2 linked regions of the Pararhizobium capsulatum DSM 1112 genome follow. The protein of the gene in region 2 interacts with the protein of the main gene of each other region in a pairwise test. Links are inferred from orthologs where the notes say so. Each region holds a gene or a part of one and is shown on either strand. Other genes may lie near its edges. The genes, in order: QO002_RS04955 and grpE.

Region 1 (15,675 bases), 160 kb from region 2 along the record:
AATTCAATCGTACCGGCGGTCATCCCGACAGCCTCCGTCGGCGAAGCCATTGCACAGGCGCAGCAACAGCAGCCCGAACCGGAAGTGCTGGCCTGGGCCGGCCAGATGCCGGAACCGCAGGCATTCACCGACGTCAATCGCACCGCCGGCATGCCGCTTCCGGCAGACCGCCCCGTCGCCATGTTGACGCCGAACGTGCCCCAGATCGAGGCCGAGCCCGCGATCATCAAGCCGCGCCGTGGTGGCCGTTTGCAGGTCTATAGCCAAAGGTTCCGCGACGCCCATCCCATCAATTTCGGCAAGGCCTCGCCACGCAGGCACGCCGTCCATGGCGTCGATGTTTCCCGCTGGCAGGGTGATATCGATTGGGTGAAACTGCGCACGCAGGGCGCCAACTTCGCCTTTATCAAGGCGACCGATGGCGGCGATCATCTCGATCCGATGTTCATGAAAAACTGGCGCAAGGCCAAGGACGCCGGCATCAAGCGCGGCGCCTATCACTTCTTCTACTGGTGCCGCACGGCCGGCGAACAGGCCGACTGGTTCATCCGCAACGTGCCGCGCGAGGCGGGCGCCCTGCCCCCGGTGATCGACGTGGAATACAACGGCGAATCCAGCTGCAAGCGCCGACTGTCCCGCGCCACAGTGCTGGAGAAGATGCGCGTCTTCATGGACAAGCTGGAGGCCCATTACGGCCAACGCCCGATCATCTACACGGCACCGGATTTCTACGAGGACAATCTGAGCGGCGAATTCCCGAACCACCCGTTCTGGCTGCGCTCGGTCGCCGCCCATCCTTCCAAGCGTTACCCGAACCGCAAATGGGTTTTCTGGCAGTATTCGGGCTCGGGCCTTTCCCACGGCGTCGAAGGTCGTATCGACCTCAACGTCTTCCGTGGCAGCGAGGAAGACTGGCACGCCTGGGTGGATGCCAAGGCAAGCTGAAGCTGAGAGCTTTCAGTCCTGTTGACCCCGGAGAGCTTGGCCAACCCTTCATCCGCGACCACCGGCGGGTTCGGCAAAGGTCCGCCCCTACTGAGCATTTCGGCGTTCAAGACAAAATCTTCCAGCAGGTAAAAGAAAAGCCGATGGGCAATAACCCACCGGCTGTTCCGTTCTTGGAGGATGTCTGGTTCAGATTGAACCAGACATCCTCCAGATTCTTTTGTTTCCGTTTGTCTTTTCGGGAAAACCGGTTCCCACTTTTCCCTGACAAACTCTAAAACTTTTGCAGGATCATTCAGGCAGCGGCCTGGATTGCCGAGACCTGCCAATCGCCCCCGCCCCGGCGAACGAATGTCCACAGTTCGACCGCTTCGGTCAGATTATCCGGATCACCCTCGACGACCTTTCCCGTCGTGCGGTCGCGCATGACGTCGATGCTCTCATAACGCATGGCAACCGTTGCATAGTCGCGATCGTCTTCGCGCCAGGCCTCTGCGACATCGCCCTGGACCAGATGCACGTCGCGCACCTCGTTGCGCAGGCCGCTGGTGGCGTTGTCGCTCAACTCCTCCGCAAGATAGGACATTGCTTCGGGGGTCGTCAGCTGGCGCAGAGCCGCATAGTCCTCGGCGCCATAGGCAGCCTGAACATCCTTCAGCATTGTCTCGAAGTGATCAAGGTCTTCTCCGCCGATGCCGATTTCATCGGTATCGGCTCCCACAGCGGCCCGCTTGGGCACCGCAGAACCGCCGCCAATCTGCGGAATCTTGAACGATGGCTTGCCCGGGTTCACGCCGCCCGCCGCCGGTTCGCGGTAGAGCGGACCAGCGCTTGGGCCCGTGTTGGGCCTAGTGTTGGGCATAGAACGCGAAGCTCCGCCTGCCGAATAGGCCGGCTGCTGGCGACGTCTGAAGAAGCGCATGGCGAGTGTGATCGCGCCGAAAATCAGGGCAACCTGCAGCAGCATGCCGAGGAAACCGATGCCGCCGCCCAGGCCGTTGCCCAGCATCATGCCGATCAGCCCGCCCATCATCAGGCCACCGATCATCGAGCCGCCAAAGCCACCGAAGAAGCCGCCGGGACGCTGGGCGCCGGGTCGGGTCTGTGTCGTGCCCGGCAGGTTCGTACCGGGCTGGGTTGCACTCTGCCCGTCCGGTCGCGGCGTCATCGTGCGGTCAATGGAATTGGCATTGTTGGGCGCCGTGCGGGTAACGGGCGGCGCAGAAAACGTGCGCGTGCCACGGCTGCCGAAGCCACCGCCGGATCGACGGGCTTCCGCCAGATCGACCACCGTCAGAATGGTCATCATCGCGATTGCCACAATCGCAAGAATTCGTCCGAAACTTCGCATTGCCATCCGTCTCTCTTTATCCTTTTCCCATGCGGCACACCGCATCCTGCGCTCGGATATAGAGATCGCACGTTGCGAAAATAAGGTTCAGACGCTGCTTTTCACGGTAAAGCGGGGCTTTCCGACCACCTGCTCGTGAAGAGCAGGTTCAGTTTGCGCTGGCTGACATCAGCAGGAAGATCGGCCGCCTGTTTTCATGTGCAAGATCGGGCCGATCGCGGATTGCCTCCGGCGTGACGCCGGGTTCGGCAATTCTTTCGATCCCGGCATCATCGGTCATGGCGCGGGCGCGCGCGAGCATGCTTTCCGAAAGATCGACGCCGACAACATGAGATGCGCCGGCGCTGCGGGCATACCGGCAGTGCCATCCGAAACCGCAACTGAGATCGAGAACCCGCTTGCCCGTCAGATCCGGCAGCATATCCCGCAGGACGGGCCATTCGCCCGCCGCTTCCAGTCCGCCCGTGGAACGGGGCATTGCGCTGTAATTCGCAAAGAAGGTCGGGTCATCATAGATGTTCTGTTTCATCGGGTATCTCGCTGCTGACGAAAACCGCCTTTACCACAAGATGATATCGGTCATCGGTGTCGTATTATTTTTTATCGAAATAATGGACGCTCGACGGAACCAACGGCTGAGCAGGGCGTTGTTAAACCTTGGTACTGAGTGGGGCCTCGTATGCGACAAGATTTAAGGCGCTGGCAGATGCGCGAGCGGACGGCACAGGCGCATGCGGATGTAGACGAGGCCATTGGCGCTCTCGACACGATGGAAAGCTATCGATCCTATCTTGCTTCCCTTTACGCTTTCAGAAAACCGATCGAGGATCGCCTTGCGGAAACAACCTTGCCCGCGGAGCTCGGTCCCTGGCGCCCGCGCATGATCGCCGATGCGATTGCCGGCGACATGACCGATCTTGGCATAGCTGTCCCGGCCGCAACCCGGTTCCCCTTCCCTCTTGATGGCGACGCTCTGTTCGGAACGCTCTATGTCCTGGAAGGATCTTCGCTCGGCGCGCGCGTGCTCTACAAGCGCGCCGAGGCACTGGGCTTGAACGAAAGTTTTGGCGCACGGCACCTTGCCTTGCAAAGCGGCGATATCGAAGGCTGGCGTGGCTTTCTTTCCGTTCTGGAAACGGTCGAGCCTTTTGATCTTGGCAGCGCTGTTGCAGCCAGCAACAAGGCCTTCGCCACCGCCCATGACGCCTTCCTGAAAGCCGTTTGATGACCCAGCCTTACACAGTCGATCTCACGAACTGCGATCGCGAACCCATCCACATTCCGGGCAGCATCCAGCCTCATGGTGTTTTGCTCGCCTTTGACACCAATCTGTCGGTTCTGCTGCGGCATTCCAGCAATGCAGCTGATATGCTGGGTGTGTCGGTTGCCAACGAGATGGCATCGGACGTCCTGCTGGGAGGAGCGCTCGTCCATACGCTGCGCAACGCCGTCGCCACGATGACGGACGCGCGCCGGCCCGTTCTCATCTTCAACGAGACGCTGACGTCAGGCAAGGCATTCGATATTTCGGTTCATCGCCACCGGTCAAACGTCATCGTCGAATTCGAACCCGCCCGCAGTGAAATCGAGTCACCGCTACGGCTCACGCGCTCGCTGATCGGACGCATCAGCAGCATCGAAAACACCGACACGCTTTTCCAGCAGGCCGCCCGGCTTATCCGCGGCATGCTGGGCTACGACCGCGTGATGATCTACCAGTTCGAGCGGGATGGCTCCGGCAAGGTCATCAGCGAGATGAAGCGCGCCGATCTCGAAAGTTTCCTCGGCCAGTATTTCCCCGCGACCGACATTCCGCAGCAGGCGCGAACGCTCTACCTGCGCAACACGATCCGCGTGATTGCCGATTCAAGCTATAAAAGCGTGCCGCTTGAGCCGGTTGTCGATCTGTCGGGCGAGCCGCTGGACCTGAGCTTCAGCCATCTGCGCAGCGTGTCGCCTATTCATTGCGAATATCTTCGCAACATGGGTGTTTCCGCCTCGATGTCGATTTCCATCATCATTGATGGCGAGCTCTGGGGGCTGATCGCCTGCCATCACTATTCGCCGCGCACCATGCCCATGGCGCTGCGCGTCGCCGCGGAGATGTTTGGCGAATTCTTTTCGCTGCATCTTCATGCACTGCGGCAGAAGCGCAAGCTCGATACGGCCGCGCGGGCGCGCAGCTATCTCGATGGCATGCTGCGCCTCGGCAGCACCGGCGATGTCGGCGAATTCCTGCGCGACAACATGCTGGACCTCGGCCAACTGCTCCCGAACGACGGTTTCGGGCTCTATATCGACGGTCGCTGGCATGCCCATGGCGCAACGCCGTCGCCCGCGGAAATTCCGCCACTTGCCCGATTCGTCACCTCGATCTCTGAGGGCCGGATCTGGGCTACCCATTCGCTGTCTCGCCATTTCCCGGAAGCGGAAAACTATTACCAGCTGGCCGCCGGCCTGCTCGCCATCCCCCTCTCGCAACTGCCCCGCGACTACCTCTTCTTCTTCCGCAAGGAACTTGTGCAGACCCTGAACTGGGCCGGCAACCCAAGCAAATCCTATGAGAGCGGCCCGCTGGGAGACCGGCTGACCCCCCGCAAGAGCTTCGCGATCTGGAAGGAATCGGTTCACCGACAGGCGCAACCCTGGACCGACGAGGAACGGGAGGTCGCCGAAGCGAGCCGTGCTTCGCTGGTGGAAGTCGTGCTGCGCCACAACGAAATCATGGCCGAAGAGCGCGCCAAGGCGGATGTGCGCCAGCGCATGCTCAACGAAGAGCTCAATCACCGGGTCAAAAACATTCTTGCCGTCATCAAGTCGCTGGTCGGCCAGCCGATCCACGAGGGTCGTAGCCTGAAGGATTATGTCGGAAGCCTCAAGGGGCGTATCCAGGCCCTTTCCTTTGCCCATGATCAGGTAATCCGGGGGGATGGCGGCGGTGCGCTCGTCGATCTCCTGAATGCAGAACTTACCCCCTATCGCGGCAACGGTGCTACCATCGCGTTTGACGGGCCGGGCATCTCGCTGGATACACGCGCCTTTTCCGTCATGGCCCTGGTGTTGCATGAACTTGCGACGAACGCCGCCAAATATGGCTCCTTGTCCACCGCGGGTGCCGAGCTCTCGATAAGCTGGCAGATCTCTTCCAGCGGCGACTGCATCATCAACTGGCACGAAAGCGGCGGCCCGATCGTCAATCCGCCGGAGCGAACCGGCTTCGGTACCGCGCTGCTCGACCGCAGCATCCCTTACGATCTCGGCGGCGAGAGCGACGTGGACTATGCGCGGGAAGGCCTGCGCGCCCGCTTCCTGCTGCCGGCAAAGCATGTTCGGGTGACGCCTGATGCGCTTGCGTCAAGGGTCGGCCTGACGGCGGAAACCCAGAACCGGCACGCGGCCTTGCTTCCCAACGAAAGCCTGATCCTGCTTCTGGAGGACCAGATGCTGATCGCCATGGATGTGGAGAGCATGCTGAGCGACCGGGGTTTTGCCAACGTGATTGTAACGAACTCGATGAATGAGGCGCTGCTGATCATGCGCAGCCAGACACCGGATGCGGCAATCCTCGACATCAATCTGGGCAAGGACACGTCCATTCCCGTCGCCGAAGAATTGACGCGGCGCGGTATACCGTTCGTGTTTGCAACCGGCTATGGCGAAAGCTCGATCATACCGGAAAGCCTGAACTCCGCGCCCGTGGTCCGAAAGCCCTATGAGATCGAAACCGTGCTCGACGCCCTTTCCACGGCGATTGCCGGCAAGCAGGGTTAGAACCGTATCAGCCGAAAAACGTCTCAAAGAGAAGCTTCAGGTTGAGAACGACGATGATCGCAGCAATCAGCCAAGCAATTGCAGCCACGTATCTGGGAATGGCAAAGGCGCCCATCTTCTTCTTGTCGGATACGAACTGAACAAGCGGGATGACGGCAAAGGGCAGCTGCATCGACAGAACGACCTGGCTGAGGACCAGAAGTTCGGCCGTGCCCTTTTCCCCGTAAAGCCAGGTGACGACGACGACGGGGATGATGGCGATGCCGCGGGTGATGAGCCGCCGTGCCCAGTTCGGCAGGCGCAACCGCAGGAAGCCCTCCATGACGATCTGACCGGCCAGTGTTGCCGTTACCGTCGAGTTGAGGCCGGAGGCGAGCAGCGCAATGGCAAAGAGGGTCGAGGCGATACCCAAGCCAAGCAGCGGCGACAGGAGCTCATAGGCCTGCTCGATCTCCGCGACATCCGTGCGGCCATTGGCGTGGAAGACCGAAGCGGCGAGAATGAGGATGGCTGCATTGATGAACAAAGCCAGCATCAGGGCGATGGTGCTGTCGGCCGTCGCCCACTTGATCGCATCCCGCTTGCCTTCCGTCGTGCGCTCATAGGCGCGTGTCTGGACGATCGACGAATGCAGATAAAGATTGTGCGGCATGACGGTCGCGCCGATGATGCCGATGGCGATGTAGAGCATGGCCGGATTGGTCACGACTTCGGTAGACGGGACGAAGCCGCCGAGCACGCCGGCCAGCGGCGGGGCAGCGGCTGCGATCTGGATGATGAAGCAGGCTGCGATGACGATCAGCAGCGCGATGATGAAAGCTTCGAGAAAACGGAACCCTCTTTGCATCAGAAAGAGGACAAGAAAGGCGTCAAGCGCGGTGATCAGCGCGCCGCCAATCAGCGGGATGCCGAAGAGCAGGTTGAGGGCGATGGCCGTACCGATGACTTCAGCAAGATCGCAGGCGATGATGGCCGCCTCGCAGGCAAGCCACAGCACGAAGTTGACCGGCCGGGGATAGCTGGCGCGACAGGCCTGCGCCAGGTCCATCCCTGTCGCAATACCGAGCCGTGCCGCAAGGGCCTGAAGCACGATGGCCATCAGGTTCGACAGCAGGATGACAGAGAGGAGCGTATAGCCGAACTTTGAACCACCGGCGATATCCGTCGCCCAGTTGCCCGGGTCCATGTAACCCACGGACACCATATAGCCCGGGCCCATGAATGCCAGCATGCGCCGGATCCAGAGGCCACCCTGCGGCACGGCAACGGAGGCATTCACCTCCGGCAGACTTGGCCGCGCATCCTCCTCCGGAGGTGCGAAGCTCCAGTCCCGTTGCGGTGGGAGGGCTGCTTCAGAATTCGACATGCTTCAAATCTCCGGAGGGCGGAATCGGGCGGGTATCTGAAAACTATGACAGGGCTCAACATTATGCAATATGCTATATTGTATCGACGAGGCTTTTTCTCCCGCCCGCGGGGCAGTCGTGGACAAAGGGACAAAGGATTATGAAAACTCACAGCCCATGCTATGAGACATCAACCTCAGACGACCATGCCAAAGGATAAGACTTGCCTCGCCGTTCCGTTCCCCGCCCGCTTCCCGATGCGGACATCCATTCCGAAGGTTTCCGGCAGACCCGCGAAGCCCGGCGTGGCGCATTGGTGGAGGACTATGTCGAGCTGATCGCCGACCTGATCGAGGATGGCAACGAGGCACGGCAGGTGGACATCGCCGCCCGCCTGGGCGTGGCGCAGCCGACAGTCGCCAAGATGCTGGCACGCCTTGCCGCCGAAGGGCTCGTCTCGCGCAAACCCTATCGCGGCGTTTTCCTGACGGAGGCCGGGCAGAAGGTTGCCGAGGAAAGCCGGGCCCGGCACCAGACGGTCGAAGCCTTCCTGCGCTGCCTTGGCGTGAGCCCGGAGACGGCGCGGATCGATGCCGAAGGCATCGAACACCATGTCAGTGAAGAGACACTCCAGGCCTTCCGCGGTTTCATTGCCCGCAAGGGCTGAATATCCGGGTTCCTATCCCAAACGTACGCGGCGGCCGAAACGCTCGCCCGCCAGCACGATCATGCCAGCCGAGAAGATCAACGCTGCCCCAAGAATAACGCCGCTGTTGGGAACATCGCCCCAGATCAGGAAGCCGAAGATAAAGGCCCAGACGAGCGAGGAATATTCGAAAGGCGCAAGCACGGAAACCGGCGCCCGCCGCATGCCCTCGAACATCGCATACTGGCCGAGACCGGCGATCAGCCCCGTTGCCGCCATGAGACCGAGGTCGGCAAGAGACGGCGGCACCCAGTAGACTGTCATCGCCATGCCGGTGAACACGATGAAGAAGCTGCTGGAGATGGTCATCTGTACCAGGGTCCGCTCCTGCAGCGCGGTCTTGCGCAAAAGCACGGTCGAGATCGCCCAGAAGACCGCCGCCTGCAGAGCGAGCAGCACCGGAAGACTGAGCTTCATTCCCGTTCCCATGGGATCGCAGGCGATCAGCACGCCGACGAAGCCGACGAACACGGCAATCCAGCGCAGAAGTGGAACGTCTTCCTTCAGGATCGGCACTGCCAGGATGGTGATGAGGATGGGCGAGGCATAATAGAGCGTCGTCAGTTCCGCGAGCCCGAGATCACGCGCCGCGTTGTAATAGGAAAGCCAGGCGGCGAGCAACAGCAGGTTGCGGATAAACATCGGCTTCAGCACCGGCGAACGCCAGGCATCGGCAACGACCTGGCTCCTGCCGATCGCCAGGCAAAGCCCGAGGATCGTCACGCTTCGCACGAAAAGGATCTGCCAGACAGGCAACGCCACGACCAGCCATTTGACGGAGGCATCCTGCATCGAGAACAGGAAGTAGGAAAACATCGTCAGCAGGATGCCGGACAGCACGGACTTGTTCATGGAAGACCCCCGCGCGGAACCGCGCCACCCTTGCTGATAGCCTGCCGCACGCCGCAGTGAAAGGGGCCGTCTGTGGCGAAAAATCACGATATCAGCGGATCACAGCCCAAGCACGGACAGCATGATGAACGTTGCAAAAAGCACGAAATGGGTCATGCCCTCGATCGCGTTGGTTTCACCATCGTTGAGATTGATGGCCGCAACAATAAGCGTGATGGCGATCATGACGATCTGGACCGGGCTCATCGCCATGATGAAGGGTTGACCGGTATAGAGCGCAATCGCCTCCATCACCGGTACAGTGAGGATAACAGTCGAGAGCGACGCCCCGAGCGCGATATTGACGACAGCCTGCATGCGGTTTGCCAGCGCCGCGCGCATCGCCGTCATGATTTCGGGCGAGGCGGAAATGGCGGCAACCACGATGGCGGCCATCGCCGGTGGGGCGCCGCTGCCCTTCAAGCCCTCCGTCAGCAGGCCCGACATGACCTCCGCCAGCACACCGATGACGATCACGCCCAGCACAAGCATGACAATCGACGCGCTAACAGGTTCGTTTTCCGGCGGAAGATCCGGATTTTCACGGGGAATGCCACGCTTGGGATAGCTGTAGCTAAAGAAGTAGCTATGAGGACCCACCTGCATGCGCAGGAACAACGTATAGAGCATCATCATCGCCGCGATCGTGAAGGCGGAATAGTAATGCCATTTCACTTGCGGCACGAATTCCGGCACCACCATCGATATGCCCATCGCCGTCAGGATCATCACACTATAGGTGCGGCTGGAATCGTCATTATAGGGCTGTTCCCCGTGCTTCAGGCCACCGAGCAGCGCCGCAAGACCGAGAATGCCGTTCACATCCAGCATGACGGCGGAATAGATTGTGTCGCGCACCAGTGTCGGCGAGGTTTCCTTGCTCATCATGATGGCGAGGATGATCACCTCGACGACGACGGCTGAAAGCGTGAGGATCATCGTGCCGTAGGGATCGCCGACCTTGGCTGCCAAAACCTCTGCATGATGAGCAACCCGCATCGAGACGAGCACGATCGCGACGACCAACACAGCCGCGCCCACAAGCGAAACCATCCGGCCGGCCGCAAGCAGATCATGTTCGAACATCAGCCCGGCCATGGCAGCCAGAGCACCAAGGATTAGCAGCAGTTCCGATCTGACTGGAATGAGCAAAAGAAAGACTTCCGACGGTAGGACCAAGACGAAGGCTGACAGCGAGTATAGGGGGCTCGCGGCTCATTTCAATCGACAGCCGGCATACAGCGAAAGAAAGGATTATTTTCCTGTTCACCTTTACTCCCTTCGCTGGTTTCGCTAAACTGTGACCTTCCCAAGGAGAGCGTCCGGCTTGGCGATTGCGGGAGGCACACCGATGTTTTCACATGCCCGAATCTGGAGCGCGATCGATGCGCTGGCCGAGCGACATCAGCTGTCGCCGTCAGGCCTTGCCCGCCGCGCCGGCCTCGACCCGACGTCCTTCAATAAGTCCAAGCGCCATTCGGCGGATGGGCGCGAACGCTGGCCCTCGACCGAATCGATCGCAAAGGTGCTGGATGCGACGGGCTCGACGATCAACCAGTTCATGGATTTCCTGCGGCCCGGACAAGTGGCCGGACAGGTAGCGAGCAATATTCCAGACGGTGTGTTTCCGCCGCAGATCAGCTCGATCCCGCTGCTTGGCTTTGCCCAGGCGGGCGCCGGCGGTTTCTTCGACGATGGCGGTTTTCCAGCAGGCCAGGGCTGGGATGTCGTGGAGTTTCCGGCATCCCCCGATGCCCAGGCCGGTGTCTATGCACTCGAGATCCAGGGAGACAGCATGCTGCCGCTTTACCGGGACGGCGACGTGCTGATCGTCGAACCGGGCGCCCAGACCCGCCGCGGCGACCGGGTGGTGGTCAAGACCAGCGAAGGGGAAGTCATGGCCAAGGTCCTGATGCGCCAGACGGCGCGCAGCATCGAACTTCTGTCACTCAACCCGGAACATCCGAACCGCACTTTCGAGATGAACGAAATCGAATGGATTGCCCGGATCATCTGGGCCAGCCAATAGGACAGTTTTCCTCCATGAAGCGGCAACTCCTGACACTGGCGGGTGGCCTGGGCGCCATCGGCCTTACGGCGCTGATCCTCCTTGCGGGCAATGCCACGATCCAGGGCACGGAGAGCGCGGCAACGCCCGAATTCACGCTCGATACGCCGACGATGGAGGACATGGGAACAGCCGAGGAACAGGACGACGTGCCCGCGCTGCCCGATGCAACAGCACCTACCCCCGACACATCGGTCGAAAGCGAACCCCTGACCTTGGGCACGCCGGATGACGTGACCAGCAAACCGCTTGAGCGTATTGAACCCCGCAAGCCCCTGTCGGAAACAATGACCAAACCAGAACCCGGACCGCAGGTTCTGCGCCATCCCGTGGCGTTATCGGCCGGTACCATTCGCTTCGGCAACGGCACGCTGCAGCTTGAGGGGCTGGGGCCGCAATCGGCTGAACGGCAATGCGGCGAAGGAACTTCGGCTTGGCCATGCGGTACTGTCGCGCGCACGGCATTCCGCAACTTCCTTCGAGCCCGCGCGATGACATGCGCCGTTCCGGACGCCAGCTGGGAGGGAACGGTGACGGCGCGCTGCAGCATCGGTGATATCGATCCGGCGCAATGGCTCGCCGAAAATGGATGGGCTGAACCTGCAGCAAACTCGGCCTTTGCCGACAGCATCAGGACTGCCCAGACGGAGAAGCGCGGCTTTTATGGCGACGATCCGCGCGACGAAATCGTCGAGCCGTTTTTGATGGATGATACGGCGGAACCTGCCGACGCCCTGACCGAGCCGGCGCAATAGAATCTGCGACTTCTCGCAGGCCGACATGTCTCGGGATTGCAATCGACCGCGGATATACCTACGTGGCGTGGCATATCGGAAAGCCATGAGCCGGGAAAGAATAATGAACGCTACGCTTACGCAACACGAAGCCCTCGTCCATGTCATGGTCATGATGTCCGCCGTCGACCGGACCATGACGGATGGCGAGCTTGAGCGTATCGGCCGGCTTTCCCGTTTTCTGCCGGTTTTCGAAGGCTTCGATGACGGGCGACTGGTTGAGATCGCCCGCGACTGTGCACAAATGCTTGGCGGGCCCGAGGGATTGGATATTGCACTCGAACTGGTGCGTGAGGCTCTGCCCGCTCGCCTTTACGATACGGCCTACGCCCTTGCCGTCGAAATCGCGGCGGCCGATCTTGCCCTGCGGCAGGAGGAGATCAGGCTCCTGCAGTTGCTGCGGGACCGGCTCCACCTCGACAAGCTGACCTGTGCTGCAATCGAGCGCGCAGCGATTGCCCGGTTCCGCAAATAGCTGCCTACAGCGGCAAGGCTGTCAGTAGATGCCGGTTGGAAAATAGCGTGTGTAAATCTCGTTCAGCCGGCCGCTGCGGGACAGATTGAGCAGTGCGTGATTGAGCGCCTGGGTCAAGGCGGGATCGGCCTTGCGGTTCAGGATCGCCAGCCCCTCGCCAAGAAACCGCTGCGAGAAATAAGCGCCCTCCATCAGGACGCAGCAGCCGGCAGCCTCAGTCCCTGTCGTCCAGAAGGACAGTTGCATTCCGTCGGAGAAGACGCCTGCGACCTCGCCCTTCTTAAGGGCATCGAGCATGGCCTGGCGGGTTTCGAACGGTTTGATTGCCATCTCAGGAAAGAATGAATGGGCCATGGCGTCATGGCTGGTGCCTGCAACGACGCCGACCGCCTTGCTGGCGAGGGTCGTAAGCGTGGTATCCGCCCCGACCAGGCGGCGGTTGCCGGCAAAGCGCGCCGGCAAAGGCATATAGACACGGGAGAACGAGAAGCGTTGGCGCAACTCCGGCGTAATGCCAAGGCCTGCAATGACCGCTTCCCCCTGATCACCTTCAAGGGCGGACAGAAGATCGCCATAGGCCACAGCCTGGATCTGGCATTTGTCTTCAATCTCGAGATCGCGGCAGATTTCACGCACGAGATCGACATGGAAACCCGAGAGACGCCCGGACTGATCGATGAAATTGAAGGGCGGAAAATCGACCGTCGTCAGAAAGCGCAGCCGCGCCAGAGCGCTCAAATCCGGCTTAGCGATGCGTTCACGACTATCAAACAGCAGCGGCAGATCGGCCGTCGAATTTTCGGCGCCTGACGCCCGGGCGGATTTCGCAACCGAAAGGGATTGCGCCTGTGCAAAAGATGCAACCAAAAGCACGCAACAGGCGAAAAACCCATAAAATTTTAAGGATGCGTAACGGGCGCGCCGCATTAATTTCTTTCCGGGGTCACAATCTTTCAGAGACAAGAAACGCGCCGGGTTCGGCCACGGAGTTTCATGCGCTTCGCAGAATATCCGCACAATTCGGGAATGGCTACCGCAAAGGACAGCGGTACTCCCACTATTGCGACCGAAAGCATGATCGGCCGTGAGGCATCCCCGGCGCTGAAGGAGGAAGGCCGGCTTCTGCTGAAAATGGGGATCGGCAAGCCGACAATCGCACGCGCCTTGCAGCTCGCGATCTCCCACGGCACAACGATCGAGGATGAACTGCTGGCCAGCGGGGCGCTGGATGAGGCGAGTTATTTCGAAGCCCTGTCCGAGCAGCTGGGCCTTACCTTCCTGAAGAACGTAGACCTTACAACGGTGAATGATGGGCGCCTGGGCTGGACACGCAACTCAGCCAACCGGAAACCCTGCTGCTCCAGCCGCCCCTCGCCCGGCCGCTTCAGGTCATGGCACCACGGCTTTCACAGGTTGAAGAGTTGAAACAGCGGCTGCAACGCAGTCCGGAGCTTCGATCCCGGCTGGCGATCTCGACCCGCTCGGAAATCCGCCGCGCTGCCTGGCATGCCGGTCGAACGCGCCGGGTCGGAGAGGCTGCGCGGCGATTGTCCGAAACGATGCCGCTGCACAGCGCCCGCATCATCTTCTGGGGAAGGCAGGGCTTCTATTCGGGCATTGCTGCAGCCGGAATCATTTCCGGCATTCTCACGGCACCCTCCGCGTCGATGTTGATTGCTCACATCCTCTTCAGCCTGCTGTTCCTGTCCAACTTCCTTCTGCGTGTCGTTGCACTCTTTTCCGCGCAGGCGCGCGAACGCCGGCATCGCACCCGGCGGCTACGAAGCCTTCCCAAAGAGCATTCTCTGCCGATCTATTCCGTGCTCGTGGCTCTCTATCGTGAGGAAGCGGTTGTCCCCCAGCTTATCGAAGCATTGAACCGCCTGGACTGGCCGCGCTCGCGGCTCGACATCAAACTCGTCTGCGAAGAATTCGATGCCGGTACGATCACGCTTCTTGAGGCAATGAACCTACCGCCGGAATATGAAATCATCCGGGTTCCGGTTCGCAACCCGCGGACCAAACCGAAAGCATTGACTTACGCGCTCAATGGCGTCCGCGGCAGCCTGCTTGCGGTTTATGACGCCGAGGATCGCCCTGCGCCGGGACAACTGAAGGAGGCACATGCTGCATTCTGCCGGATGAGCCGCCGAACGATCTGCATCCAGGCGCCGCTCGTGATCACCAATGCGGAGCAATCCTGGCTGAGCGGCTTGTTCGCGCTCGAATATTCCGCGCTTTTCCGTAGCCTTTTGCCCATGCTCTCATCTGCAAGGCTGCCGCTACCGCTCGGCGGCACGTCCAACCATTTCCGAACTGCCCCGCTGAAGCAGCTCGGCGGCTGGGATCCTTACAATGTCACGGAAGACGCCGATCTCGGCATGCGGCTCTACCGGATGGGCTACCGGTCGAGAGTCATCTCGCTGCCGACCTTCGAGGATGCCCCGACCGACATCGACATCTGGCTGAAGCAACGTACCCGATGGTTCAAGGGGTGGCTGCAGACCTGGCTGGTGCAGATGCGCAAGCCCCGGCAGCTCAGACAGGAAATGGGCTGGACGGGCTTCCTCGCCTTTCACGTGCTGATCGGCGGCATGCTGTTTTCATCGCTGTGCCACCCCGTCGTGCTCGCCTTCATTGTCTATCTCGGCTGGCTGATGATGGAGCAGAGTAGCCACACGGAGGGTGCTCTCTCCTTCTGGCTGTTTGTCGCCGATATCGTCAACATCTTCGGCAGCTATGTCATCTTCATAGCCCTTGGCCGCGTGCGAATGAGCAGGGAAGAACGCCGCTCGGTTGGATGGCGCTGGATGCTCACGCCTGTCTACTGGCTGGCGCTGTCGCTCGCTGCATGGCGGGCCGTGTTCGAGCTGCGCTTCAAGCCCTTCGTCTGGAACAAGACGCCGCATGTGCCGACGGCCAGGAAATAGGGAGGAAGGCAGAACTGAAGCCAAATACTCAGCTGTCATCGTTTCCAAATTTGAGTTGCTAATGGACTGCCTAAAGCGCACTGTCATCACCTCGACAGCAATTTGTGCGGGCGCTGTCGCTTAGAGGCCGAGATGCCTTCGCCCCAATAAAGGAGGACGTCATGTCTTCCAACCTCAAGCAGATATACGGTTATCAGGACGCGGCCTCTCTGGCCGTCGTCGGCGTAAGTTTTGCCTTCGTCCTCTTTCTCATTCTGGAGCGATGGCTTTGGTAAAAGACCTCGCCGTAGAAGGATTGAAGCGTCTGGAGCGTCATCGCGTTCGCCTGCTGTCGATACTCAAACGTGCGGACTACGCTACCTCCCACCTGAAAGCCGATATCGGCGTGGATAGGGATG
Region 2 (15,559 bases):
TCGCTTGTCGTGCGTCGCGGCGAGGCCGTCGGCCTGCTTGGTCCCAACGGCGCCGGCAAGACCACCTGCTTCTATATGATCACCGGCCTCGTGCCGGTTGATGAAGGCTCCATCGAGATCAATGGCAACGACGTGACGACGATGCCGATGTATCGCCGCGCACGGCTCGGCGTCGGCTACCTGCCGCAGGAAGCCTCTATCTTTCGCGGATTGACCGTCGAAGAAAACATCCGCGCGGTGCTGGAGCTTCACGACAACAACCGCGAACGGCGCGAAAACAAGCTGAACGAACTGCTCGGCGAGTTCAACATCTCGCATCTGCGCAAATCGCCGGCCGTCGCCCTGTCAGGTGGCGAGCGCCGACGCCTGGAAATCGCCCGCGCCCTTGCCACCGATCCGACCTTCATGCTGCTGGACGAGCCCTTCGCCGGCGTCGATCCGATTTCGGTTGCCGATATCCAGGCGCTGGTCCGGCATCTGACGTCGCGGGGCATCGGCGTGCTGATCACCGACCACAATGTCCGCGAAACGCTGGGTCTGATCGATCGCGCCTACATCATCCATGCGGGCGAAGTCCTGACCCATGGCCGGGCAAACGACATCGTGACCAACCCGGATGTGCGACGCCTGTACCTGGGCGACAATTTCAGCCTTTGAGCCTGGAAGCGCCGTTTTAGATTCCAGATGTTTTTAAGCGATATTGAATGTTTGGTGGCCGCAGAACGTCGATACCACACCTTTTCGACGTATTTCATCTTATTTACGACCAGCGCTTGACCAAACCTTCGTAATAAGCAATTTTTGGGCCAGTTGAGGGATCAACGCCGGGCCTTTGCATGCCAAAGGTCGGCAGACCCTTAAATTTGAGGGGAGTTTCGCGTCCGAATGGCATTATCCGCCAGCCTCTTCCTGCGCCAAAGCCAAACCCTGGCCATGACGCCTCAGCTGATGCAGTCGATCCAGCTTCTGCAGATGACGCATCTGGAATTGACGCACTTCATAGAGCAGGAAGTCGAGAAGAACCCGCTTCTGGAATTCACCGCCAATGACGATGTGGCGGGCGGCGAGCGGCATGGCAAGGATGAGTTTCATGCGGCCGACGAAGCAGCATCCGGCGACGACGCCCCCGCTTACGAACCGCTGGGCGACGTCTATGAAAGCGCCACCTCGACAACCAGCGAGCGGATGAACGAGCAGCTCGATTCCAATTTCGAGAACGTGTTTCCCGATGACATGACCCCTCAGCGGGCCGACGCGCCGGAGTTGCTTGGCCAGTGGAAATCCATGCCTGGCGGCGGCGATGACGGGTACGACCTTGAAGATTTCGTCGCCAACCAGACCACGCTGCGCAATTTCCTCGATACCCAGATTCCCTTTTGCGTCCACGCGCCCGGCGACAGGCTGATTGCCCAGCATCTGGCCGATCATCTGGACGATGCAGGTTATCTGCATGCGGATATCGGCGAGATCGCGGATCGGCTGGGCGCCGTCCCGGCCGATGTTGCCCGCGTGCTGGAAAGCCTGCAGCAGCTCGATCCGCCCGGCGTGTTTGCACGATCCTTGAGCGAGTGCCTGGCGATCCAGCTGCGTCAGCGGGATCGGCTGGATCCGGCCATGGCCGCCCTTATTGACAATCTCGAACTTCTGGCGCGGCGCGATTTTGCGACGCTAAAGAAGATATGCGGCGTCGACGAGGAAGACCTGATCGACATGCTGGCGGAAATCCGCAAGCTCGATCCCAAGCCGGGCACCGGCTTCGAAACGGGCGCCTCCGAGGCCATCATTCCCGACATTGTCGTGCGCGCCGCGCCGGACGGCAGCTGGGCCGTGGAACTGAACCCGGAAACCCTGCCGCGTGTCCTCGTAAATCACAGCTACTACGCCACCGTGGCACGCCACGCGCCGAAGAACAGCGACGACCATGCCTTTCTGTCTGAATGCCTGCAGACAGCCAACTGGCTGACCCGCAGCCTCGACCAGCGCGCCCGCACCATCATGAAGGTGGCGACCGAGATCGTGCGCCAGCAGGACGCCTTTCTCGTCAACGGCGTCGATCACCTGCGACCGCTGAACCTCAAGACGGTGGCCGACGCGATCAAGATGCATGAATCCACTGTCAGCCGCGTGACATCAAACAAGTACATGCTCACCCCGCGCGGGCTTTTCGAACTGAAATATTTCTTCACGGTTTCGATCAACTCCGCCGAGGGCGGAGACGGACACTCAGCCGAGTCCGTCCGTCACCGGATCCGCAACATGATCACGCTGGAGAGCCCGAGCGCGGTGCTCTCCGACGACGATATCGTCGATCTCTTGAAGAAAGGTGGCATCGACATCGCCCGACGAACGGTTGCCAAATACCGAGAAGCCATGAATATCCCGTCGTCGGTGCAGCGCCGCCGGGAAAAACGCGCGATTGCCAAAGTATCGGCGTGAAGCGGAACCGGATATCCTCGATCCTCGACTTTCCAACAGGTCGAGTTCGAAGCTTATTCGATTTTTAACCATTCCCTTGACTTCCCGCGGCATCGCCTGTATTAGGCCGCCGCTGAAGGCAGGGCTTGAAGCCCGCAATTGACCGATCCCAGACATTTCAGGCCGAGCGACGCAAAATTCGTTTGCGTGCGTGAAGTGCTTGGATGACGGATGCGGTTGGAATAGACTGGCTACGCAAATCACGAAAAGAGAGGAAACTCCATGAGTGTGCGTGTATCCGGTAAACATATGGAAATCGGCGAAACGTTCCGTCTGCGAATTGAAGACCAGATAGGACAGGCCGTTACGAAATATTTTGACGGAGGATATTCAAGCCAAGTCACTGTGGAAAAGTCTGGATCTCGTTTCAGTGCCGATTGCAAGATACACCTCGACAGCGGTGCAGCCTTGCAGGCAAGTGGCGAAGCGAATGACCCGCAAGCGGCATTTGACGCAGCGTCGGAGCGAATTGCAAAACGCATCCGCCGCTACAAGCGCAAGCTCAAGGATCACCACAATGGCAATGGTCATGCAGGATTTGCCGAAGTAGCTTACACCGTGATGGATTCCGTGCCCGACGAAGACGATGATCTTCCGGAGGATTACGCGCCGACGATTGTCGCGGAGAGTTCCAAACAACTCAGGACCATGTCCGTTGCAAGCGCCGTCATGGCGCTCGACATGACGGACGAGCCGGTTTTGATGTTCCGTAGCCCAGGCAATGAGCAGTTGAATATCGTCTATCGGCGCAACGATGGTAATATTGGCTGGATCGATTCCTCCAATATTAAGGGCTGAGCGGATGGGTGGAGACGGCGAAAGCCGTTTCCACCTCCGTTTTTCCTGGCGGTGATTGGGGGCCTTGACCGGGCCGTCGAAACCGTCGTGAGACGATCGGAAAGGCTATCCCCGGCACGAAGCTGGACGATGGACCTTATCCTGGGGCAACAAGGACAACCAGAATGGCATTGGCAGGCTTGCTGCAGCAGAATGCGATAATTCCGGCCATGAGGGCCAACTCCAAGAAACAGCTCCTTCAGGAGCTGGCGGTTAAGGCATCCAAGATCACCAGCCTTTCCGAGCGGGAAATCTTCGACGTTATTCTCCAGCGCGAACGCCTCGGCTCGACCGGCGTGGGCAACGGCATTGCCATACCGCATGGCAAGCTCTCGCACCTCACCTCGATCGTCGGCATTTTCGCGCGCCTGGAAACGCCCGTCGATTTCGAAGCGCTTGATGATCAGCCGGTCGATCTGGTTTTCCTTCTGCTTGCGCCTGAAGGCGCGGGCGCCGATCATTTGAAGGCGCTCTCGCGCATCGCGCGCGTCCTGCGCGATCAGGACATGGTGGCAAAACTCAGGGGAACGGATTCCGTTTCCGCCATCTACACCTTCCTCAGCGACGACCAGGCCTCCAACGCGGCCTGATCATTGTCGCCTCTACCTGTTTGATTTTTAAAGGCTGTTGATATCCCGGATATCGACAGCCTTTGTTTTGTCGATAATATCCTCGCAAACATAAAACGAGGAGAACGACATGGCAGGCAGGCTTGCAGGTAAAACGGCTTTGATCAGCGGCGGCGCGGGAGGCTGCGGCCTTGCTGCGTCCCAGCTTTTCGCTCGGGAAGGCGCGCGCGTCGGCATCGTTGATCTGCCACGCAGCAAGGGTGAGGAAGTTGCCGCGGCAATCCGCGCTGAAGGCGGTGAGGCAATTTTCGCACCCGCCGATGTCTCGGTCTCCTCGGAGGTCAAATCCGCGGTGAAGGCGGTGGAGGACGCCTTCGGGCCGATTACCGTGCTCTTTAATCACGCAGGCATCCTCGCCGTCGGCCCATTCCTTGAGACAGAAGAGGAGGAGTGGGACCGGCTGATGGCCGTCAATGTCCGCTCGATGTTCCTGATGACCAAGGCCGTGCTGCCCGGCATGCTGGCGGCCGGTGGCGGCAGCATCGTCTCGACGTCCTCGATCTCGGCCGTCGCCGCGACCCCGATGGAAGTGCTCTACGACACCACCAAGGGCGCCTGCCATATGTTCGCCCGCGCCATCGCCGTCGAGTTTCGCGATCGCGGCATCCGCTCCAACGCCGTCTGCCCCGGCTTCATCGCCACCGACCACGGCAAGCGCGAACTGGTGGGTCTCGCCAAATACGGTGTCGATGTTTCGGATGCCGCGATCGCCGCCCAGCAGGGCCGGCTCTGCGACCCGATGGAAGTGGCCCAGGCCGCCCTCTTCCTCGCCAGCGATGAATCGAGCTTCGTCAACGGCACCCATCTTTTCGTCGACAACTGCTTTACGGCGGTGTGAGCCAGGGAGAGAACCATGATGGAAGCAGGCGGACACTGGCGCAACTGGGTCGGAAACCAGTCGTGCATCGTCAGACACAAAGGCGCTCCCGACAGTGAAGCCGCGCTGGCGGACATGGTGCGGGAGGCGACATCAGATGGCTTGAACGTCCGCTGCGCAGGCTCGGGCCATTCCTTTACACCCGTGGCACTCACGAGCGGCCTGCACCTCACCCTCTCCGGGCTGCAGGGCATCACCAATATTGACACGGCCCGCAAGCGTGTCTCCGTCCACGCCGGCACGACGATCAACACGCTGGGCAAGGCGTTGAAGCAAGCCGGCCTCTCGCTGATCAACCAGGGCGATATCGACAGCCAGGCGCTGGCCGGCGCGCTGACCACCGGCACCCATGGCACCGGCATCAAGCTCGGCAACATGGCCTCCCAGATTGTCGGCATGCGGCTCGTGCAGCCCGACGGCAGTATCCTCATCGTCGATGAAAGCCGACCCGACCTCCTGAACGCGGCGCGGGTTTCCATCGGCATGCTCGGCGTGATCTCGGAGATCACCCTGCAGGCGATGGAGAGCTACAATCTGCATGAAAAGCTCTGGCGCTGCACCTTCGACGAATGCATGGAGCAACACGACGATCTCGCGGCAAACCACCGGCATTTCGGCTTCTTCTGGTGCCCCGTACCGGAAAGCCGCCACTGCTACTGCCTGCCGGACACGTCTTCCGTCTCGACCACCGACAGCCTGTCGGATGTCTGCGAGATGAAGACGATCGACATCACCACCGAGCCGCCGATGGAGAGGGGTTTCGAGAAGATCGCCTATTCCTCGGAGATCTACCCGATCGAATACGTCCCGAACTTCCACGAGCTCGAATATGCCGTGCCTCTGCGCTACGGCAAGCAGGCCTGCATGGAAGTGCGCAAGCTGATGCTGGAAAAGCATCCGACTTGCATCTACCCGATCGAATACCGCTTCACCGCCGGCGATCCCGGCTGGATCAGCCCATTCTTCGAGCAAGATTCCATTACCCTGTCAGTCTCCGGCGAGCCCGGCACCGACTACTGGAACTACCTGAAGGATGTGGACGATATCCTGCGCCAGTTCGGCTCCCGCCCGCACTGGGGCAAGCTCCACTTCCTCGGCGCAGAGGATGTGACGGCGCTCTATCCGCGCGCTGGCGATTTCCGGGCGCTGAGGAACAAGCTCGATCCGGAAGGGCGGTTCCTGAACGACCATCTGAAGCAGTTGTTTGGATGAAGTGAATGTTGAGGGATTTACCCCCCTCTGCCCTGTCGGGCATCTTCCCCTCAAGGGGGGTCGCAAGAGGCGCGCTCTCGCTCATGTAAACGAAGCTATCAAGGGAAATGAACAATCTCCCCCCTTGAGGGGGAGATCTCACGAAGTGATAGAGGGGGTGAACCCCTTCGCACCAGCCTTAAGCCGCCGGCGTCTCGCCGTCGACGATCGCGATCTTCGGGCCGCCCTTGGCAACGCCGACCATGGCCGGCCGCAGGACGCGGTCGCCGATCGTGTAACCGGCCTGAACGACCTGAACCACCGTGTTGTTCGGCACGTCCGGATTCGGAATTTCGAACATGGCCTGGTGGAAGTTCGGATCGAACTTCTGGCCTTCGGGCTCAAGCTTCTTCACGCCATGGCGCTCCAGCGCCGACAGCATCGAGCGCTCGGTCATCTCGACGCCTTCGATCAACGCGTTGAACCCGGCATCCCCTGCAGCACGGGCCTCTGCCGGGATGGCATCGAGAGCGCGGCGCAGGTTGTCGGAAACGGCCAGCATGTCGCGGGCAAAGCCGGCGACGGAATAGGACTTGGCATCCTTGACGTCACGCTCGGTGCGGCGACGCAGATTGTCCATTTCAGCGGCGAGGCGCAGGTAACGGTCGCGCATCTCGGCGGTTTCGGCGCGCGCAGCTTCGAGCAGCTCCTGCTCGGTAACCTCAGCACCGGCTTCAGCAGCAGCTTCGCTTGCCGCGGCGCCTTCGGTTTCATAGGCCTCGGGGCCGTAATTCTTCGTGTCTTCGGTCATACCGGTCTCCGGAAAGTCTAGATGGTGCCGATATCGAGCTTCGGACGCCAAAAATCAAGGGCGCAAACGCGGCCTTGGGCAAATGCCGCTATCCGCGCGACAGCCTGGACATCAGCTGTGCCGTATAATCCACCATCGGCACGATGCGCGAATAGTTGAGGCGCGTCGGGCCGATGACGCCGACTGCGCCGACGATCTTCTCATCGCTATCCTTGTAGGGCGCGACGATCAGCGACGAGCCGGACAGCGAAAACAGCTTGTTTTCCGAGCCGATAAAGATACGCACCCCCGGCCCGCTTTCGGCAAGGTTGAGGATTTCGATCAGGCTGTCCTTCTTTTCAAGATCGTCGAACAGCATGCGCAGCCGGTCGACATCGTCGGCACCGGCAAGACCTTCCAGCAGATTGGCCCGGCCACGGACGATGAGTTGCGTCGGCTTGTCGTCGCTGTCGCCGCCCGACCAGATGGCAAGACCGCGCTCGACCAGATCCTGCGACAGCGCATCAAGCTCCAGCCGCACCGTTTCCTTGACCTTCTGCAGCTGGCCGCGCGCCTCGTGCAGCGTCTGGCCGGCGAGATGGGCGTTAAGGAAGTTGGCGGCCTCCGTCAGCTGCGAACTGGTGATGCCGCTCGGCAGTTCGATGATGCGGTTTTCGACCTGATCATGCTCGCCGACAAGAACGGCAAGAGCCTTCGTCGGGGCAAGCCGCATGAATTCGACATGCTTCAGAATAGGATCGGACTTGGCCGTTATCACCAGCCCCGCGCCCCGTGACATGCCCGACAACATCTGGCTTGCCTCGGTCAGCAGCGATTCCACCGGTTGTCCGTGGTCGCTGCGGCGCACATGCCGGTCGATCGAGGCGCGGTCTTCCGCGGAAAGATCGCCAACCTGCATAAAGGCATCGACGAAAAAACGCAGCCCGATCTGGGTTGGCAGGCGGCCCGCCGATATATGGGGAGAATAGATGAGACCAAGATCTTCGAGATCGCTCATCACATTGCGCACCGATGCGGGCGAAAGCGACATTGGCAGCAACCGCGAAAGACTGCGGGAGCCGAGCGGCTCGCCGTTTTCGAGATAGCTCTCGACGATCCGGCGAAAAATCTCTCCCGAACGCTCGTCGAGCGAGGAAAGCCTGTCACTGGCCCCGGATCTGTTGATTACCATCTACGTTGCAAATTCCATGCTGTTGCATCTGCATGAAATATAGTGATCCGCCGCAGGAGTGCAAAAGAGAAAATGCGCGCCAGCCCCTTGGATACAGCGGTTTTATCTCGCACCGAAATGATTTCCCTTCGCGTCAACATAGGCTAGAAGGCTGCACGAACATCAAAGGAGTTCATGATGCGGCCCTCCGGCAGAAAAACCGACCAGATGCGCAAGGTTTCCTTCGAGCGCAATGTTTCCAAGCATGCCGAAGGCTCCTGTCTGGTGAAATTCGGGGATACGCATGTGCTGTGCACGGCAAGCCTCGAGGACAAGACGCCGCCGTGGCTGCGTAACAGCGGCAAGGGCTGGGTCACCGCCGAATACGGCATGCTGCCGCGCGCCACCGGTGAACGCATGAAGCGTGAAGCCGCCACTGGCAAGCAGAGCGGCCGCACCCAGGAAATCCAGCGCCTTATCGGACGCTCGCTGCGCGCTGTCGTCGATCTTCAGGCGCTCGGCGAACGCCAGATCTCGATCGACTGCGACGTCATCCAAGCCGATGGCGGCACCCGCACCGCCTCGATCACAGGGGCGTGGATTGCCCTTCACGACTGCCTGAAGTGGATGGAAGCCCGTAACATGATCAAGGTCGATAAGGTTCTGAAGGACCATATCGCCGCGATTTCCTGTGGTATCTTCGCCGACCAGCCGGTGATCGATCTCGACTATCTCGAAGACTCCGCTGCCGAAACCGACGCCAATTTCGTCATGACCGGCTCCGGCGGCATCGTCGAGATCCAGGGCACTGCAGAAGGCAAGCCCTTCTCCGAAACCGAATTCGCAATCCTGATGGGCCTTGCCAAGAACGGTATCGCCGAACTGGTGACGCTGCAGAAGCAGGCTGTCGCAGGTTAAGTCAGGAACCGATGGCACTTTCAACGACAGGATTGCCCCTCACCCTAACCCTCTCGCGGGGAAAGATTTGGCGCGCCCTGCCGAAGCCAGAGCAAGCCGCCGCCACCCCCCTCTGCCACTTCGTGACATCTCCCCCGCAAGGGGGGAGATTGGCTGGGGCGACCGGCATACTCCCCTTCTCCCCCCTTGCGGGGGGGATGTCAGCAGCGCTGACAGAGGGGGGTGGAGCGGCATATTCCAAGCTCACGAGAGGTCATCACCATGGCTAACGCCCTCGAAGGCATCCTCGAAACCGCCCTTTACGCCGACGACCTCGACGCCGCCGAACACTTCTACGGCACCATCCTCGGCCTCGAAAAGATCACCCGCGCCGGAAACCGCCACGTCTTTTTCCGTTGCGGCCAAAGCGTTCTTCTGATCTTCAATCCGGAAGAGACGGTGAACCCGCCCCACGAAGGCGCCCTGCCCGTTCCGCCACACGGCACCAAGGGTCAAGGTCACGCCTGCTTCCGCGTGGCCTCGGAAAACCTCGACCGCTTCGCCGAAAAACTCAAATCCGCCGGCATCGCCGTCGAGGCCGACATCCGCTGGCCGACCGGTGCCCGGTCCTTCTATTTCCGAGATCCCGCCGGAAACAGCCTTGAATGCGCCGAACCCGGCCTCTGGAACATCGACTGAGAGAAAACCCAATGCGCAAGCTTGAAGACAAGACCCTGATCGTCGCCAGTCACAATGCCGGCAAGATCCGGGAAATCCACGACCTGATCGGCCCGCTCGGCTTTTCCGCCAAATCCGCTGCCGACCTCAACTTCATCGAGCCGGATGAAACCGGCACGACGTTCGAGGAGAATGCGACAATCAAGGCGCTCGCCTCCGCCAACGCTTCCGGCCTGCCCGCCCTGTCGGATGACAGCGGCATCGTCGTCGATGCACTGGATGGCGCCCCCGGCGTCTATACGGCAAACTGGGCTGAAACATCAGATGGCACCCGCGATTTCGCCATGGCGATGCAGAAGGTGGAAACTGCGCTTCAGGAAAAGGGTGCGACCACGCGTGAGGCCCGAACCGCCCGCTTCGTCTCGGTGCTCTGCCTTGCCTGGCCGGATGGCCATGTCGAACTCTTCCGCGGCGAAGTCGCCGGCCATCTGGTCTGGCCGCCGCGCGGCACAAGCGGTTTCGGCTACGATCCGGTCTTTCAACCTGATGGTTACGACACCACATTCGGTGAAATGACGGCCGAGGAAAAACATGGCTGGAAACCGGGCGATGCCGATGCGCTGTCGCATCGCGCCCGCGCCTTCAAGCTTTTTGCCGAAACCTGCCTTGATGCCCCGAAAGGCATCTGAGCCACCACAGACGGACAAGGTCCGAAGAAACGAACGGAATGGCCATTTTCAACTCCATTGGCGACCACACGGACCCCGGCTTCGGGGTCTACGTGCATTGGCCCTTCTGCGCCGCCAAATGTCCCTACTGCGATTTCAACAGCCATGTCCGTCATCAGCCGGTGGACCAGCCGCGTTTCGTCGCGGCTTTCCTGAAGGAAATGGCGGAGGCTCGCCGCCTTTCCGGCCCGCGCACGGTCACCAGCATCTTCATGGGCGGCGGCACTCCCTCGCTCATGGATCCGGCCACGGTCGAGGCCGTGCTGAACGGCATCGCCAGGGAATGGCATGTGCCTGATGGTATCGAGATCACCATGGAGGCCAACCCCTCCAGCGTCGAGGCGACCCGCTTTCGCGGCTACCGCGCCGCCGGCGTCAACCGCGTCTCGCTCGGCGTCCAGGCGCTCAACGACGCCGACCTCAAATTCCTCGGTCGCCTGCACAATGTCGAGGATGCCCTGAAGGCCATAGGTCTCGCCCGCGATATCTTCCCGCGCATGTCCTTCGACCTCATCTACGCCCGGCCGAAACAGACGGTCGAGGAATGGGAAAAGGAGCTGAAGGAAGCGGTCTCCTATGCCGTCGACCATCTCTCGCTCTATCAGCTGACGATCGAGGAAGGCACGCCCTTCTACGGCCTGCACAAGGCCGGCAAGCTGATCGTGCCCGACGGCGAACAGTCCGCCGTTCTCTACGAGGCAACACAGGATATCACGGCTGCCATCGGCATGCCGGCCTACGAGGTTTCCAACCACGCCGTTCCCGGCGCGGAAAGCCGCCACAACCTCACCTACTGGCGCTACGGTGACTATGCCGGCATCGGCCCCGGCGCCCATGGCCGCCTGACGCTCGGCGCCGACAAGCTCGCCACCGCCACGGAACGGAAGCCGGAGGAGTGGCTGCGGCTGGTCGAGAAGACCGGCCACGGCATGGTCGACCAGGAAATCCTGGGTCGCGACGAACAGGCCGACGAGCTGCTGCTGATGGGCCTGCGGCTGAAGGAAGGCATCGATCTCGTCCGCTGGCAGAGACTGTCGGGCCGCGAGCCGGACCCGGATCGCGAGCAGTTCCTCATCGAGCATGGCTTCATCGAGCGTCTTGGCAATTCGCGCCTGCGCTGCACGCCGGCCGGCATGCTGATCCTCGATGCCGTGGTGGCGGACCTCGCCTGCTGACAGGCTCAAAGCCTTGCAGGGCAGGACGAATGCGTGGAATTTTCCCTCGCCAGAAATCGCAGGGCTGCCTCTTTCCGGCAGCCGAACGGCGCCTAGTTATCTGCTTCATCCTCTAGACCGCGGCGACCCATGCGACATGACGACTTTGCCTTCCTGGCCCACAATGGCGAGCTTGCCGGGCTGATCGCCGCTCATGACTGGTCCTTGACCTCCATCGGCTGCGTCACGACCTGGCCGCAGAGCCTGAAGACGACCATCGCGCTCGTCCTCCAGTCGCCCGTGCCGATCGTGACGCTCTGGGGCGAAGACGGCATCATGATCTACAACGATGCCTATTCCGTCTTTGCCGGCGGCCGGCACCCGCAGCTCCTGGGCTCGAAGGTGCGTGAAGGCTGGCCGGAAGTGGCCGATTTCAACGACAATGTCATGAAGGTCGGTCTCGCCGGCGGCACGCTTGCCTATACGGATCAGAAGCTGTCACTCCAGCGCAGCGGACAGCTCGAGCCTGCCTGGATGAACCTCGACTACTCGCCGATCATTGGCGAGAGCGGAAAACCGATTGCGGTCATGGCGATCGTCGTCGAAACGACCAGCAAGGTGAAGGCCGAACGCGCCATCAGAGGCGAGCGGAAACGACTGAAGAGGATGTTCGAACAGGCGCCCGGCTTCATGGCCATGCTGACCGGCCCGGAGCACCGCTTCGAACTCGCCAACGAGGCCTATCTGCGCCTGATCGGCAATCGCGATGTCATCGGTCTGCCATTGCTGGAAGCGCTGCCCGAATTGAGGGGCCAGGGCTTCGAGAAACTGCTGGATACCGTCACCGAGAGCAGCGAGGCCTATGTCGGCAATTCGACCCCGGTCCGGCTTGAACGATCCGCGGGTGTCGTGGAAGAACGCTATCTCGATTTCATCTATCAACCCATTCTTGACGAGGAGCGCAATAACCTCGGGATTTTCGTCCAGGGCAATGATGTAACCGAGCAGAAGCACGCCGAACTGGCGCTGAGACACGAAACCGCCGTCCTCAGCGTTCTCAACAAGCTGGGTGCGGATCTCGCTGCCGAACGCGACCTCGACAAGGTCGTGCAGATGATCACCGATGCCGGCGTCGCCATGACCGGCGCGAAATTCGGTGCCTTCTTCTACAATGTGCTGGATGAGAAGGGCGAGAGCTACATGCTCTATGCGCTGTCCGGCGTGCCGCGCGAAAGCTTTTCCAGCTTCCCCATGCCGCGCGCGACGTCCGTCTTCCAGCCGACCTTCAAGGGTGAAGGGGTTATCCGTTCCGACAATATCCTCACCGACCCGCGCTATGGCCATAGCGGCCCCTATCACGGCATGCCGTCCGGCCACCTGCCGGTGCGCAGCTATCTCGCGGTTCCCGTCATTTCCCGTTCCGGCGAGGTGATCGGCGGCCTGTTTTTCGGCCACCCTAAACCCGGCCTCTTCAAGCAGGATCATGAAGACCTGGTGATCAGCGCCGCAGGCCTCGCGGCGATCGGCATGGACAATGCCCGGCTGTTTCAGGCGGCCGAGCTTGAAATCGCTGAGCGCAAGCGCGCCGAACAGGAGCTGCAACAGGTCAACAGCAATCTGGAACAACGGGTCGCCAGCGAAATCACTGAGCGCATGAAAATGGAAGAAACGTTGCGCCAGTCCCAGAAAATGGAGGCTCTGGGACAGCTGACCGGCGGCGTGGCGCATGATTTCAACAACCTGCTGCAGGTGGTCTCCGGCAACCTCCAGCTCCTGTCCGGCGACGTACAGGGCAACGAGCGTGCCCAGAAGCGTATCGAAAATGCGCTGGCGGGCGTGAACAGAGGTTCCAAGCTCGCAAGCCAGCTCTTGGCCTTTGGCCGGCGCCAGCCGCTCGAACCGAAGGTGGTCAATATCGGCCGCTTCGTCACCGGCATCGAGGACATGCTGCGCCGGACGCTTGGAGAAGCGATCGAGATCGAGACCAGCCGCTCCGGCGGTCTCTGGAATGCGTTGGTGGACCCGACGCAGATCGAAAACGCATTGCTCAATCTCGCCATCAACGCCCGCGACGCCATGGATGGCGCCGGCAAGCTGACCATCGAAGTCGGCAACGCATTTCTCGACGATGACTATGTTCGCCAGAACGATGACGTTGAAGCTGGCCAGTACGTGATGCTCGCCGTCACCGATACCGGCTGCGGCATGGATGCGTCCATCCTGAAGCAGGTTTTCGAGCCGTTCTTCTCGACAAAGCCGATCGACAAGGGAACCGGGCTGGGCCTGTCCATGGTCTATGGTTTCGTCAAGCAATCCGGCGGCCATGTGAAGATCTACAGCGAGGTCGGCCAGGGCACGACGATCAAGCTCTATTTCCCCCGCATCCGGCAGACGGAAGATGTGATCGTCGAAGACGGGTTCGGGCCTGTGACCGGCGGAAGCGAGACCATCCTCGTTGCCGAAGACGACGATCAGGTCCGCAACACCGTGGTCGAGCTTCTGGGTGATCTCGGCTACCGGGTTCTGAAGGCCAGGGATGCGGCCGGCGCACTCACCGTCATCGAAAGCGGCGCCGCCGTCGATCTCCTGTTTACCGATGTCGTCATGCCCGGACCGCTGCGCAGCACCGATCTCGTGCGGCAGGTGAAGGAGCGATCGCCCGAAATCGCCGTGTTGTTCACCTCGGGATACACGGAAAATTCGATCGTTCACGGCGGCCGGCTCGATCCCGGTGTCGAGCTCCTCAGCAAGCCCTACACGCGCGAGTCTCTCGCCCGCAAGATCCGTCACGTGCTGAACAATCACCGCCAGCGCGCCGAGGCCATCCAACGTCTTGCGTCCGCCCCTGCGCCATCGCCACCTCAGGAAAAGACTTTCTACCGCGTGCTTCTCGTCGAGGACGATTTCCTAATCCGCATGTCGACGTCGGATATTCTCATGGAACTCGGCCACACCGTGGAGGAAGCAAGCAGCGCCGAACAGGCCTTGGCCATTCTGGAAGTACAGCCCATCGCCATCCTGATTACTGATCTTGGCCTGCCGGGCATGTCGGGGGCGGAACTGGCCGCAACAGTCAGGAAACAATATCCGAACATGGGCATCGTCTTTGCAACCGGCCAGGACCAGGCCCCGAAGCTTGACGATCCGGCACGGACGGCCCTCCTCAAGAAACCGTTCGGAACACCGGAGATCACCAGGGCGATTGAAAGCCTCGGCCTCTAAAGGAGGTCTGGTTCAGATTGAACCAGACATCCTCTAGATTCTTTTGTTTCTGTTTGTCTTTTCGCGAAAACCGGTTTCCACTTTTCCCTGACAAACTCTGACGTTAGCCTCATATGGAACAGGCAGACGTCGCCGCCTGCCTGCTCTCTCAACTTTGTCGTTCGGTGTACGTCAGGCCCATTCGCCCTGACGCATGACGGCGACGCTGCCGCCATTGGGCAGAATGCCGTCGATATCCACCTTGTCGGAGCCGATCATCCAGTCGATGTGAATGAGACTGGAATTTCCGCCCTGCGCCTTGATTTGCTCCTGGCTCAGCGAAGCACCGTCGAGGAAGCACTTGGAATAGCATTGGCCGAGTGCAATGTGGCAGGAAGCGTTCTCATCGAACAGCGTGTTGTAGAACAGGATGCCGCTCGCGGAGATCGGCGATGAATGCGGCACCAGCGCCACCTCGCCAAGCCTGCGCGCGCCCTCGTCGGTATCCAGCACCTTGTTCAGCACTTCCTCGCCCTTCGACGCCTTCGCTTCGACAATCCGGCCGCCTTCGAAGCGAACCTGGATATTGTCGATCAGCGTACCCTGATGGGAAAGCGGCTTGGTGCTCGACACATGGCCCTCCACGCGCAACGCATGCGGCGTGGTGAAGACCTCTTCGGTCGGGATGTTCGGATTGCAGGTGATGCCGTTCTTGGCCGTGGAGGCGCCGCCATGCCATTCATGACCGTCAGCCAGACCAACCGTCAGGTCCGTGCCCGGTCCTGTGAAGCGCAGTGCCGAGAAGCGCTCGCCGTTCAGCCAGCTCGACCGCTTGCGCAGATTGGCATTGTGTTCGGCCCAGGCTGCGACCGGATCGGCAACATCGACCCGCGATGCCGCAAAGATCGCATCCGCCAGCTTGCCGACCGCG

The links.
Region 1: the proteins of grpE (region 2) and QO002_RS04955 interact in binary tests that used the Escherichia coli proteins (3 or more experiments, as listed by UniProt). The link is inferred for Pararhizobium capsulatum DSM 1112 from one-to-one orthologs.

The regions. Positions count from the first base shown.
Region 1 is NZ_JAUSVF010000001.1:1,032,924-1,048,598, reverse strand. The notes cover bases 5,255-8,105. They hold QO002_RS04955 (Nramp family divalent metal transporter), read right to left. Parts: upstream 7,434-8,105; coding sequence 6,075-7,433; downstream 5,255-6,074. Other genes in these bases: QO002_RS04945 (DMT family transporter), read right to left, coding at 8,093-8,105; mntR (manganese-binding transcriptional regulator MntR), read left to right, coding at 7,637-8,080; QO002_RS04960 (HWE histidine kinase domain-containing protein), read left to right, coding at 5,255-6,067. Also shown: QO002_RS04980 (glycoside hydrolase family 25 protein), read left to right, coding at 1-945; QO002_RS04975 (Tim44 domain-containing protein), read right to left, coding at 1,241-2,296; QO002_RS04965 (biliverdin-producing heme oxygenase), read left to right, coding at 3,003-3,521; more of QO002_RS04960, read left to right, coding at 3,518-5,254; more of QO002_RS04945, read right to left, coding at 8,106-8,971; QO002_RS04940 (calcium:cation antiporter), read right to left, coding at 9,071-10,162; QO002_RS04935 (S24 family peptidase), read left to right, coding at 10,362-11,039; QO002_RS04930 (thermonuclease family protein), read left to right, coding at 11,054-11,833; QO002_RS04925 (tellurite resistance TerB family protein), read left to right, coding at 11,937-12,347; QO002_RS04920 (transporter substrate-binding domain-containing protein), read right to left, coding at 12,369-13,274; QO002_RS04915 (hypothetical protein), read left to right, coding at 13,341-13,772; QO002_RS04910 (glycosyltransferase family 2 protein), read left to right, coding at 13,769-15,277; QO002_RS04905 (hypothetical protein), read left to right, coding at 15,540-15,675. UniProt on the Escherichia coli protein: H(+)-stimulated, divalent metal cation uptake system. Involved in manganese and iron uptake. Can also transport cadmium, cobalt, zinc and to a lesser extent nickel and copper. Involved in response to reactive oxygen.
Region 2 is NZ_JAUSVF010000001.1:872,617-888,175, reverse strand. Bases 5,015-7,749 are described here. They hold grpE (nucleotide exchange factor GrpE), read right to left. Parts: upstream 6,821-7,749; coding sequence 6,209-6,820; downstream 5,015-6,208. Other genes in these bases: hrcA (heat-inducible transcriptional repressor HrcA), read right to left, coding at 6,909-7,749; QO002_RS04155 (D-arabinono-1,4-lactone oxidase), read left to right, coding at 5,015-6,030. Also shown: lptB (LPS export ABC transporter ATP-binding protein), read left to right, coding at 1-657; rpoN (RNA polymerase factor sigma-54), read left to right, coding at 886-2,436; hpf (ribosome hibernation-promoting factor, HPF/YfiA family), read left to right, coding at 2,698-3,273; PTS IIA-like nitrogen regulatory protein PtsN, read left to right, coding at 3,438-3,902; QO002_RS04160 (SDR family NAD(P)-dependent oxidoreductase), read left to right, coding at 4,012-4,779; more of QO002_RS04155, read left to right, coding at 4,795-5,014; more of hrcA, read right to left, coding at 7,750-7,991; rph (ribonuclease PH), read left to right, coding at 8,169-8,888; QO002_RS04135 (VOC family protein), read left to right, coding at 9,150-9,566; rdgB (RdgB/HAM1 family non-canonical purine NTP pyrophosphatase), read left to right, coding at 9,578-10,234; radical SAM family heme chaperone HemW, read left to right, coding at 10,273-11,448; QO002_RS04120 (hybrid sensor histidine kinase/response regulator), read left to right, coding at 11,578-14,649; QO002_RS04115 (aminopeptidase), read right to left, coding at 14,821-15,559. UniProt on the Escherichia coli protein: Participates actively in the response to hyperosmotic and heat shock by preventing the aggregation of stress-denatured proteins, in association with DnaK and GrpE. It is the nucleotide exchange factor for DnaK and may function as a thermosensor.